One region of the Janthinobacterium darwini genome, then DNA from elsewhere that is predicted to be linked to it. Evidence: riboswitches for the same ligand, from Rfam matches in the RefSeq annotation. Region 1 holds a riboswitch; the other holds the start of a gene.

Region 1 (6,339 bases):
TCCGACGCCGTGCCCACGCCAGCATCGACGAGCACGGGCACTTTCGCCTGGTCTATGATCAGCGACAAATTCCACGGATTCAATATGCCCATGCCCGAACCGATCAGTGACGCCAGCGGCATGACAGCCACGCAGCCGATGTCTTCCAAAATCTTCGCCTGGATGGGGTCGTCGCTGCAGTAGACCATTACGTCAAAGCCATCCTTGACCAGCGCTTCGGCCGCGATCAGGGTTTCCGGCATATGCGGAAACAGGGTCTTTTCATCGCCCAGCACTTCCAGCTTGACCAGATTGCGCCCGCCCAGCAGCTCGCGCGCCAGTTGCAGGGTGTAGACGGCATCTTTCGCGTTGTAGCAGCCGGCCGTGTTCGGCAAGATCGTGTACTGGTCCGGCGGCACAAAATCGAGCAGGCTGGGCGCGTTCGGATCTTGCCCGATATTCACCCTGCGGATGGCCACCGTGATGATCTGCGCTTCGGCCGCGTCCGTCGCCTCGCGCGTCTGTGGCAAGTCCTTGTACTTGCCGCTACCCACCAGCAAGCGCGATTGGTACTGTTTTCCTGCGATAGTCAGCAAGTCGTCGTTGTTATTACTTGTCATTGCTTTTCCTTAGTCTAGCCGCCGCCGATGGCGCGGACTATTTCAACCTGGTCTTGTACCTGCAAGACCTGTCCCGGCCACGCCTTGCGCGGCACCACATTGCGGTTGACGGCCAGCGCCAGCGCCTGGTTTTCCAGCGACAGCGCGGCGATCAGTTGATCGAGGGTTTGCCCCGGCGGCACCTGGTGCGGCGCGCCGTTGAGCGTGATGGATATCAATGCTGGCATCACGCTCTCCTTCAGACCTTGCGGTACAGCTCGGCGCCGTTCTTGATGAATTCAATGGCCTTGATTTCCATGCCCTGCTTGAGCGCCTTGTCTTCCGCGATGCCCATGCCGGCCGCATATTCGCGCACTTCCTGCGTGATCTTCATCGAGCAGAAGTGGGGGCCGCACATGGAGCAGAAATGCGCCACCTTGGCCGAATCCTTGGGCAAGGTTTCATCGTGGAATTCGCGCGCCTTGTCCGGGTCCAGGCCGATGTTGAACTGGTCGTCCCAGCGGAATTCGAAGCGGGCTTTCGACAGGGCGTTGTCGCGGATTTGTGCGCCCGGATGGCCTTTTGCCAGGTCAGCCGCGTGCGCAGCGATCTTGTAGGTGATGATGCCGTCCTTGACGTCGGCCTTGTTGGGCAGGCCCAGGTGTTCCTTCGGCGTCACGTAGCACAGCATGGCCGTGCCATACCAGCCGATCATGGCCGCGCCGATGCCCGACGTGATGTGGTCATAACCAGGCGCGATGTCGGTCGTCAACGGCCCCAGGGTGTAGAACGGCGCTTCGCCGCACTGCTCCAGCTGCAAGTCCATGTTTTCCTTGATCAATTGCATGGGCACGTGGCCCGGGCCTTCGATCATCACTTGCACGTCGTGCTTCCAGGCCACTTGGGTCAGTTCGCCCAGGGTTTTCAGTTCGCCCAGCTGCGCCTCGTCGTTGGCGTCGTAGATGGAACCGGGGCGCAGGCCGTCACCCAGCGAGAACGACACGTCGTACGCCTTCATGATTTCGCAGATCTCTTCGAAATGCGTGTACAGGAACGATTCCTGATGATGCGCCAGACACCATTTCGCCATGATGGAGCCGCCGCGCGAGACGATGCCCGTCAATCGCTTGGCCGTCATCGGCACATAGCGCAGCAGCACGCCCGCGTGGATGGTGAAGTAATCGACACCCTGCTCTGCCTGCTCGATCAGGGTGTCGCGGAAAATTTCCCACGTCAGGTCTTCAGCCTTGCCATTGACCTTTTCCAGCGCCTGATAGATAGGCACGGTGCCGATGGGCACGGGGCTGTTGCGCACGATCCATTCGCGCGTTTCGTGGATGTGCTTGCCGGTAGACAGGTCCATCACGTTATCGCCGCCCCAGCGGATGGCCCAGGTCATTTTTTCCACCTCCTCGCCTATCGACGAGGTGACGGCCGAATTGCCGATATTGGCGTTGATTTTTACCAGGAAATTGCGGCCGATAATCATCGGTTCGACTTCAGGGTGATTGATGTTGGCGGGGATGATGGCGCGGCCGCGGGCGATTTCCTCGCGCACGAATTCCGGCGTGATTTCCGCAGGTATGCTGGCGCCGAACGACTGGCCTGGGTGCTGACGGCCCATCAGCTCGGCCAAGCGCCCGCCCATGGGACCGGAGGCTTTCAGTTCGCGCAAATACTCCTGGCGGCGCATGTTTTCGCGGATGGCGACGAATTCCATTTCCGGCGTGATAATCCCGCGCCTCGCGTAATGCATTTGCGTGACGTTCTTGCCGGCAATGGCGCGGCGCGGCTTGCGGTGCAAATTGAAGCGCAGCTCGGCAAGTTTCGGGTCGGCCAGGCGGGCGATGCCGTAATCGGAGGTGGGGCCGGGCAATTCTTCCGTGTCGGCCCGCTCCATGATCCACGGCAGGCGCGGCGTATCGAGGCCCGAGCGGATATCGATCTGCACGTCCGGGTCCGTGTAGGGGCCGGACGTGTCGTACACGTAGATCGGCGGATTTTTTTCGCCGCCGAACGACGCTTCCGTGTCGGATTGGCTGATTCTCCGCATGGGCACGCGGATGTCGGGGCGGCTGCCTTCCACATAGATCTTGCGCGAATTGGGCAGTGGCGCGATGGCGGCTTCGTCGACCGTGGCGGTGGCAGAGAGGAATTTCGGGTTGGCGTTCATTTTGGCTCCTTGGCTAGACTTGCAGCTAGACTATTTATAGCCTGGAGCCAGCTAAGGAGGTTCGGAATTGCGCACGCGGAAAAGCGAGGTGCGTTCATCCTAAAGCTTCCCTTCGCTGGCATTATCCAGATCAGGTTCGGAGGGTATTTCTCACCCGCGCTTGCACTGTGTTTCCACAGCGAAAGGCAGGACCCCTAGCGTTTGCCGCCTTGCGGCAGCGAGCCAATTATACGCGGTTCGCGCCGCGTGGCCAGATGATTTCTTGCTTTGTCTCCTATGTGCATCTGCTGCAATGCAGCAGATGCCGGCACGTCTATTTCTTCTTGCCCCAGCGCCAGGCGGTGGGTTCGCCCTTCCACTGGCACACGGCGATCAGCGCGGCAACGATGGCCACTTCATACACGATATAGCCTGCCAGCATGGTTTGCGGGGGAAACAGGAAGGCGCCGCAGGCGAACAGCGCCAACGCGGCCAGGAACACCAGCCAGCCCTGCCACGTGATGGGCAAGCCCCAGCCCCAGCCATAGGTCTTGGCGGGAAACCAGTAGGAGGGAGATTTGTCAGCCATGGTGCTTTCCTTGTGGATGTCGATAGCAGCAAGTATAAATCAGGCGCTGCGATGACGCTCCGTGACATCGAGGCCAATACCGCGGTAGCCGATGAAGCGGCTGCCATTGTCGAACATCGGTTCGCCGCTGACCTGCAGGTACTGCGTGCTGCCATCGAGGTTGGCGCGGCTGTAGATGAAGTCGAGAAACGGTTCGCGCGCAGCAATCTTGGCATCGAGCAGCGCTCGTTCGGTGGCGTTCCAGCGCTGCGGCTCTTCCTCGCTGCCGATGCCCAGCATTTCAGCCACGGGACCGGAAAAGCGCGTCAGATTGCCTTGCGCATCCTGTTCCCAGTACCAGTCGGACGACAGTTCCGTGAAGCGCTGGAAGCGCGCTTCGCTTTCGCGCAACTCCGCCGTGCGCTCTTCCACCATCAGTTCCAGCGACTTATTGTATTCGGCCAGCTTCTGGTACAGCAAGCGCACTTCCAGCATATTGTGGATGCGCGTCTTCACTTCCACCAAGTCGAAGGGCTTGCTGACGAAATCCTTGGCGCCCGCCTGCAGCGCGCGCAGCTTGTGGCCTGGCTGGGCAGTGATCACCAGCACGGGCAGATAACTGCCGGCCTCGATGTCGCGCAAGCCTTCCATCACTTCGAAGCCATCCATTTCCGGCATCTGCAAGTCGAGCAGGATCAAGTCGTAGCGGTGCTGCTGGTGCAGCGCGTGCACGGCTTGCGGGTCCATGGTGGAAGTGATGCGCGTATAGCCGGCATTGCGCAACACCTGTTCCAGCAGCATGACGTTAGCCTCCTGGTCATCGACGATGAGAATGCTGGCGTTCAGGATCTCGGTGGCTTGAAGCATGGCGGTGTTCCTAAAATGAAGTGCTGAATTAGCGTACTGTGTGAATGTCGTCGGCCAGGCCGTGCTCGGCCGCATGGTGCAGGGCCACGTCAAGCGCATCCATGAATTCAACGACCTTGATCGGCTTGGTCAGGTAGCGGAAGAAGCCCGCTTCCAGGCCTTTCTCGATGTCGCGCGGCACGGCGTTGGCGGACAGGGCCATCACGGGAATGTGGCTGGTGAGCGGATCGTCGTGCAGGATGTGCAGGGCGCCATAGCCGCTGATACCGGGCAGGTTGATATCCATTAAGATCACGTCCGGTTGATACGTGCGCGCCAGGTCGATGCCCAGATGCGCATCGACGGCCGTCAGCAATTTCAAATCGCTGCGACGGGCGATCAGTTGCTCCACCAGTGCCAGGTTGGCGGGATTGTCTTCCACGTACAGCAGGGTACGCTGGCTTTCCTGGTTCTCCTGCACCACCGGCAGCACTGCCCCCTCTTCCAGATGCAGCTCCGGCGCACGCGAGGCCTTGAATTCGACCCAGAAAGTGGTACCCACGCCCACCGTGCTGTCCACGCCGATGGTGCCGCCCATCAATTCGACCAGCTGCTTGGTGACGACCAGGCCGATGCCCGTGCCCTCTTCCGTGCTGCTTTCCTGGCCCAGGCGGTTAAAGGGCTGGAACAGCTGACTCATCTGTTCGGCATTCAGGCCGGCGCCGCTGTCGGTGACACTGACGCGCACCCGGTCGCCGTGGCGGCTGCACTCGACCTTCACGCTGCCGCCGCTCTGGTTATATTTGATGGCGTTCGATAGCAGATTGATCATCACCTGTTTCACGCGCGTGCGGTCCGCATGCACATAGAAGGCCTTGCCGCAGCGGGGGAAATGCATGCTGATGCCGCGCTTTTCCGCCTGCGGCGCGATCATCGCCTGGCAATCCTGCAGCACGTCGAGCAGGGACATCGCCTCTTGCGACATGGTGACCTTGCCCGACTCGATCATGGCCAAGTCGAGGATTTCATTGATCAAGCGCAAGAGATACCAGCCGCCCTTGAGGATCTGGTCGATCGAGCGCTGTTGCGGCAAGCTTGGCGCCGGCGTCTCGGACGCCATCAGCTGGGCAAAGCCCAGGACGGCGTTCAAGGGCGTGCGCAATTCATGGCTCATGCTCGACAGAAACTCGGACTTCGCCAGGTTCGCCTTTTCCGCCGCCTGGCGGGCCTTTTCCATTTCGATATTCGTGTCTTGCAAGGCTTGCTCGAACTGCTTGCGTTCCGTCACGTCGCGGGCGGCGGCAAACACGCCCTGCAGCTTGCGGTCGCGGTCATGGAAGGTCGACGCGTTGTACGACACCACCGTCTGCTTGCCGTCTCGCGCCAGGGCCGTCAGCTCGTAATTGGTCAACTTTCCTTCACGCAACACGCGCGCGATGGCTTCCTCGGCCCGTTCTGGTTCCGTAAAGTAATTCTTGCACGGCGCGCCGATCAATTCGTCGCGCGTGCAGCCCGTCAGCGCTTCCATCTGCTGGTTGACGTCGCTGATGATACCGCGCGGGTCCGTCGTCATCAGGGCATCGATATTCGATTCGATCAGAGAGCGCGTGTAGAACTGCTGCTCGCGCAAGCGCTGGTCCAGCTGCGCCTGTTCCGCCTCGACCTGCTTGCGCGCCGTGTTGTCGGTGCCGATCAGCAAGTAACCGATGACCTTGCTCTGCGCGTCGCGCAGGGCCGTCACGGAAACCATGGCCGGGAAGCGGCTGCCATCCTTGCGGATGTAGGTCAATTCGTAAATGTCTTCGATGCCGCGCGAGGCCTTGAACACCAGCGCTTCCACGCCCGGCGTGATAACGGTGTCGAGTTCAGCACTAAGGGCGGCAGCGCGCGCAACGATTTCTTGCGCGTCGGAAATGCCGGCCGGCGTCAGCTTGTCGACCACGTCGCTGGCTTCATAGCCGAGCATGCGTTCGGCGCCCACATTGAAAATCTGGATCACGCCTTGCGCATCGGTGGCGATGCAGGAAAAATTGGCACTGTTGAAAATCGCATCCTGCAAGGCACCCGCCTTGAGCAACTGGCGCGGCAGGCTGGCCGACACCGTGCGCCGGTACAGCGCCGCGAGCAGCATCAGCAGCAAAAATACCAGCGCGTCAATGACGCATGCCGTCTCGAACGGCGCGCGCCAGGCCAGC
Region 2 (6,339 bases), on a different contig from region 1:
GCCGTCAGCGACGATGAAATCATCCTGGGCGAGGATGACAGTCACCTCGATTTCCGCCTGTCGGTGCTGCGCAACCGTGGCGCGGGGCGGCATGGCAGCGTCACCGTGTCCAGCGTCGTGCATTGCCACAACAGGGTGGGCCGTGCCTACATCCTGCTGATCCGGCCTTTTCACAAGCTGATTGTGCAGCGCTCGCTGGCGCGCGCCGTCAAAGGGGGCTTTGCCTGAGGGGGAGGGGGCGTGACGGCGCGGGCAATCTTGCTTATTCATGGCCGGTATTGCATACTGCGCCACCAGCCTCATCACGATTCCCATGAACGATACGCTTCTCCTGCTGGGTTTTGCCACCACGCCGCTTGAACTGATTTCCTTTGTCCTGGCACTGACAACCGTTGCGCTGAACATCCGCCAGAATCACTGGGCGTGGCTGTTCGCCATCATTTCCTCGGCAGCCTACGGTTTCGTGTTTTTCGAGTCGCGTCTGTATGGCGACATGGCCCTGCAACTGCTGTTCATCAGCGTCTCGTTCTGGGGCTGGTACCAGTGGCTGCATCCGGCCAGCGGCGGCAAGACCCTGCCCGTCACGCGTCTGAATGGACGCGGCTGGCTGGCCTGCGCCGTGGGCTGGCTGACCGGTTTCCTGCTCATTGCCTGGCTGCTGACGACGACGGACACGGACGTGCCCCATGCGGACGGTTTCCTCACCGCAGGCAGCCTGGTGGGGCAATTCCTGCTGTCGCGCAAGAAGCTGGAAAACTGGATCGCCTGGATCGTCGTCGACGTGCTGTATGTCTGGCTGTATCTGCACAAGGGCCTGACCCTGACGGCCGTGCTGTATGCCTTCTTCGTGGTGATGGCCATCATCGGCTTGCTGGCGTGGAGAAAGTCGGCGCCGGCCGCGCCTGATGCGATGGTCCTCAAGTGATGGAGCGTTGCGTGCGCGTCGCGATCCTGGGCGCGGAATCGTCGGGCAAGTCGACCCTGGCGGCCGCCCTGGCCGAGCGCTACGGCACCGTCTGGGTGCCTGAATACCTGCGCGAATTCGTCGAAACCCAGGGCAGGGTGCCCGTCGCGGCCGACCAGTATGGCATTGCGTTGACACAAGTCGAACGCGAAGCGGCAGCCGCCGCGCAAGCCCGTCACTTCCTGTTTTGCGACACGACGCCCTTGATGACGCTGGTCTACAGCCGCCATTATTTTAATGGCGCGGACGCGCCCCTGGCGGCGCTGGCCGATGCCACGCAGTACGATGTGACCTTGGTGACGGCGCCCGACAGCCCGTGGGTGGCCGACGGTTTGCAGCGCGAGTCGGAAGCCGTGCGCCAGCTGATCTACCGCTACCTGCTCGACGCGCTCGACGCGCGTGGCATCGTCTATCACGTATTGCACGACAGCCTGGAGGCGCGCCTGGAACAGGCGGCGCCCCTGTTGCAACAGGCGCTCGCTGCAGCGCCTGCCATTTCCCTCAATTAAAAGTCGAACTGCGCCGAGAGCTTGAACGTGCGGCTGGCGCCCGGGTACAGGTAGCCGTCCGATTCCGGCGTCACGTCGCGCCAGTAGAACTTGTCGGCCACGTTGTTGACGGCGGCGCGCAGTACGGCTGTCTTGCCGGCGATGCGCGTGGCGTAGGCGGCGCCCAGGTTGAACACGTGGTACGACGGCACGAAAGTGGTGTTGTTGTACTCAAACGCTTTCTTGCCCGCATATTCCCAGCTGCCATTGACGCTCAAGCCCGCCACCTGTTGCACGGCGTAGTCTGCATGCACGGCCGCCTTGAAGGCGGGTACGTTGGGCACGCGCTTGCCGTCGAGCGACGCTTCACCCGTATTCGATTGCTGGCTGTTCAGGGCCGTGAGCGAGACGCCCAGGTTCAGATCGCGGGTCGGCTTGCCTTGGGCGGAAAATTCCAGGCCACGGTGCTGCGCCTGGCCTTCACGCACGAAGTAGCCGGCGGCGTTCTGGAATTCCAGGCCCTTGCGGATCTGGAACAGGCTGGCCGACACCATGAAGTCCGGCGTCACATCCATCTTCACGCCGAATTCGATCTGCTTCGAGCGGCTGGGCGTCAGCTCTTCGTTGGCATTCATCGCCTTGCGGTCGGCCGTGCCGCCATGCTCCATGCCCTGTGAGTAGGCTGCATACACGGAGAGATTGTCGAGCGGGGTGTAGACGAGCGATACGTTGGGCAGCAGGAAGTCATGCTTGGCGCGGATTTCCGTGGCTGCCTTCAGCACATACTGGTAGCCATCGACATTGATATGACGCAAGCCACCGTGCAGCTTCCAGTTTTGGGCCAGGCTGACGATATCCTGCACGAAGACGGAGTTTTCCGTATCCTTGCGCACCAGGCGCACTGGACCCGTGACGCCGGGCGACGTGCCGACGATTTGTGGCTGATAGATATTGCTCACGCCCACCCAGTCGTATACGTACAGGCCGGCGCGGTCCTTGCGGCGGAAGGTCGATACGCCGGCCGTGAATTCGTGGCGCAGGGCACCGGTGGCGAACTTGCCCTGAATCATGGCTTGCGCGCTCAGGGGCTTTTTCGTTTCGCCCAGGCTGCGGTAGTCATACACATCGAAGTCGCCATTGCCGCAGAAGCCAGGGTACAGGTCTTGCCCGCTGCAGCCATACGGGAAGGCCGTGTAGTCGTCGCGCTTGAACGAGTGCTGGTTGGCCGACAAGGTGGCGTGCCAGTCGTCGCTGAATGCGTATTGGAAGCGCAGGCCGATATTGCTGGTGACGGTTTCCACGGGGCGCGTCCACGGCTGGCGGTTGAGCATGGCGTCGGCGCTGATGCCGGTCGGCAAGGTGGTGTTATTCAGCAGCTGGAAGCCGGGCGCCGTCGCCTGCGCCTTGTCCTGGTAGTCGGCATCGATTTGCAGCAGCGCTTGCGGCGAGATTTGCCAGTCGAAGGCGCCGGAAATGAACTTGCGGTTGCCATCCGCGCCCTTGATGTAGGAGCGCAGGCGCTCGGCCGCCACGTTGACGCGGTAGCCGAAGCGCGTGTCTTCCAGTCGTCCGCCCAGGTCGACGGCACCGTACAGGGTGCCCCGTTCGCGCGTTTCCACGGTGACCGTGCGCAATGGCGCGGCGGTGGGGCGCTTGACGATGAAGTCGATCACCCCGCCAGGCGCGGCCACGCCGGCCTGCAAGCCGGCCAGGCCCTTCAGGACTTCGATGCGTTCCTTGTTTTCCAGCGGAATTTGCGTGTCGCCAGGAATCGCCACGCCATCCTTGCGGTAGCTGGAATTGTTGTCGAGCTTGAAGCCGCGGATGGAAAATTGCTCCGCATAGCCGACGGCGTTGTAGGCGTCGTTGATGCTGGTGTCGAGCTTGACGGCATCGCTGAGATTACGGATTTGCAAGTCCTGCATGTCTTTTTGCGAAATGACGGTGACGGACGCCGGCGTCTGCAGCAGGGGCGCGTCGGAAAAGCCGCCCACGGAGGCGCGCTTGGCGGCCGGCGCCTTGCTGGCCGTGACGACGACTTCGGCCATGCTTTGCGTGTCGGCCTGCACTTCGGCGGTGTCATTTGCGGCCAGGGCGGGCGCGGCAAACGCGTGCAGGATCGCCAGGGTCAGAACAGAAACGGATAAATTCGGTGTGGACATAGATTGCTCGTGGTTCAAGCCGTCTCTTGGGAAAAAGTACGGCAGGCTGCTTGTTCGGCTGGCGCCAACGCAGGAGCTATCAAAGGAGGGAGGTACTTTGCGCTTTCCTTCGCTGGCATTATCCAGATCAGGTACGAAGGGTATCTCTCACCCGGATGACTGCTCCAGGACCCCTAGCGAACCGAGAGCTTAGCATGAAGCACGGCCAGCTGTCCCACTGGCTGACCGTTTTACAACACATGGGCTGAACGGGAAGCGCGGACGAACATTTCTGGCAAAATGTGTTTTTACTAATTGCGATGTGGAAACGGCGATGGCAGATTACATGCGCAGGATCAACTTGCGTCTGAATGAAAAGTACCATGTGTTCGTCGGGCCACTTATGCTGCTCGCCTTGCTGACCGCTGAACGCCCGCCCGTGTGCCGGGTGTTTGCCGGCCTGCTGTGTGCGCTCACCCTCAACAAGGGCATCGACATCCTGCGCAAACTGTAGGCCGGCGAGGCTTTTACAGACTCAATTCCAGCACCTTGCGACTGACGGAGGGCGTGATGTCGCGCTGTTCCCCGAGTGCCGTCATGCCGTGCGCTTCCAGGGCGGACACGACGGCGTCGACGCTGGCGTGGTTCAGGCCGTAGTCGGCCAGGCGCGTCTTGACACCCATGTGGCGGAAGAAAAATTCCGTGCGCGCGATGGCAGCCTCGATGCGGCCATCCTCGTCGCCACCATCGAGACCCCAGACGCGGGCCGCGTATTGCAGCAACTTGGCGCGCTTGGCCTGCTTGCGCACGCGCAGCATGCTGGGCAGGATGATGGCCAGGGTTTGCGCATGGTCGAGCTCATACAGGGCCGTCAATTCGTGGCCGATGGCGTGCGTGGACCAGTCCTGCGGCACGCCCACGCCGATCAGGCCGTTCAAGGCCAAGGTGGCGCTCCACATCACGTTGGCGCGCACATCGTAGTCGTCCGGGTGCGACAGGGCTTTCGGGCCTTCCTCGATCAGGGTCAACAGGATGCCTTCGGCAAAGCGGTCCTGCACGGACGCGTTCACAGGGTAAGTCAGGTACTGTTCCATGACATGCGCAAACGCATCGACGACGCCATTGCCCACCTGGCGCAGCGGCAAGGTAAACGTCTTCGAGGGGTCCAGCACGGAAAATTTAGGATACACCTTGCGGCTCATGAACGAGCGCTTTTCCTGCGTGGCCTTGCGCGTGATCACGGCCGAGCCATTCATTTCGGAACCCGTGGCCGGCAAGGTCAAGACTGTGCCGAAGGGAAGGGCGGCCTCGACGACCTTGCCGCCTTTCGCCAGGATATCCCAGGCCTCGCCTTCATGCAGGGCGGCGGCGGCGATGAACTTCGTGCCATCGACCACGGAGCCGCCGCCGACGGCCAGCAGGAAATCGATGCGCTCGCTTTTCACCATGGCCACGGCCTGCATCAGGGTTTCATAGCTGGGATTGGGTTCGATGCCGGCAAATTCGAGCACTGTGTGGCCGGCCAGCGCCGCCCTGACTTCATCATAGACGCCGTTCTGCTTGATGCTGCCGCCGCCGTAGGTCATCAGGACCCGTGCCTGTGGCGGGATCAGGCTGGCGATGGCGGCGATCTGGCCCTGGCCGAAGAGGATTTGCGTCGGATTGTAAAAGTCGAAATTGAACATGGGGCTCCTGCCGCTGAGGTTTTGGCTATTGCTGAATCATGATTATGGCCGAACGGGTGGAAACGTGTCGTGGACGCTTGAGCTTTTCGCTCGCGCGGTGGAGAATGCAGCCGATGTCACCACCACGCGAAAAGGAATGCGCATGACCACCGTCCCACTGGAAGAATCCGGCTTGCCGGCCACGGCACTCGACATGCACCGCGCCATCGGCGCCACCATCGCCGCGCTGCAGGCGCTGGACTTGAACAGCCAGCGTTTCGAGGCTTGCACGGACCCGGAACTGCGCCGCGTGCTGGCGCATGCGGGAGATACCAGCCGCAAGGAAGCGGCCATGCTGCTCGAATGGATGCGCCGCCGCGATGCGCGCCTGGACACGGCCATGAAGGAAGCGCTGTTCAAGGCGGGACCGATTGTTGCCCAATATCACTATGACGAGAAAATATTGTAACTATTGGTTTGTTGCTGTGGTGTACCATGCGCCACTTTCGCCTTTCTTCGCGTAGACTGTGCCCCGAACACGATTTTGGGAGAGTTTGCAACGATGAGATCATTACCATACCGAGAAGGCAGCTGGTTTGCCGTGCCCTTGCCGGGCGGCGGTTATGCCGTCGGCGTGGTGGCGCGCCGGGCGCCTGCCGGGCGTATCATGCTGGCGTATATGTTCGGGCCGAAACGCGACAGCCTGCCTGCGCTGGAAGAGCTGGAAGGCTTGCGCCCGGAACAGGCCGTGCGCCGCCTGCGCACGGGCGACATGGCCCTGCTCAACGAGCGCTGGCCCCTGCTGGGCGACAGCCTGCACTGGGAGCGCGATGCCTGGCCCATGCCGGCCTTTATCCGCCGCAATGAATCGCTGCAGCGCGCCTGGCGCGCCAGCTATGCGGACGCCGACCCTGCCAAGCTGAACCGCGAGGAATCGATACCCTTCGATACGCCGGGCATGGAAAGTGATTCCCTGTACGGCTATGGGGCGACAGAATTGCTGATGAATAAATTGCTGGTGCAGGAAGCGGCGTCGGCAGCGTAGGTCGGATGAGGCCGTAAGGCCGTAATCCGACAACCTT

What was found. Region 1 has a riboswitch for thiamine pyrophosphate ahead of thiC (phosphomethylpyrimidine synthase ThiC). Riboswitches for the same ligand answer to the same signal wherever they lie in the genome.
Region 2: another riboswitch for thiamine pyrophosphate. It lies ahead of ACQ4WZ_RS04065 (TonB-dependent siderophore receptor); the one in region 1 lies ahead of thiC (phosphomethylpyrimidine synthase ThiC).

Annotation. Positions count from the first base shown of each region.
Region 1 is NZ_JBNYXX010000006.1:152,900-159,238, forward strand. It holds gene ACQ4WZ_RS25220 (thiazole synthase) at 1-599, opposite strand, end outside; gene thiS (sulfur carrier protein ThiS) at 614-817, opposite strand; gene thiC (phosphomethylpyrimidine synthase ThiC) at 838-2,751, opposite strand; TPP riboswitch at 2,842-2,957, opposite strand; gene ACQ4WZ_RS25235 (hypothetical protein) at 3,065-3,319, opposite strand; gene ACQ4WZ_RS25240 (response regulator) at 3,359-4,165, opposite strand; gene ACQ4WZ_RS25245 (hybrid sensor histidine kinase/response regulator) at 4,194-6,339, opposite strand, start outside.
Region 2 is NZ_JBNYXX010000001.1:898,085-904,423, forward strand. It holds gene ACQ4WZ_RS04050 (DUF2867 domain-containing protein) at 1-228, shown strand, start outside; gene pnuC (nicotinamide riboside transporter PnuC) at 314-925, shown strand; gene ACQ4WZ_RS04060 (AAA family ATPase) at 925-1,473, shown strand; gene ACQ4WZ_RS04065 (TonB-dependent siderophore receptor) at 1,470-3,614, opposite strand; TPP riboswitch at 3,702-3,799, opposite strand; gene ACQ4WZ_RS04070 (hypothetical protein) at 3,955-4,107, shown strand; gene ACQ4WZ_RS04075 (iron-containing alcohol dehydrogenase) at 4,121-5,278, opposite strand; gene ACQ4WZ_RS04080 (ferritin family protein) at 5,421-5,726, shown strand; gene ACQ4WZ_RS04085 (Imm26 family immunity protein) at 5,820-6,302, shown strand.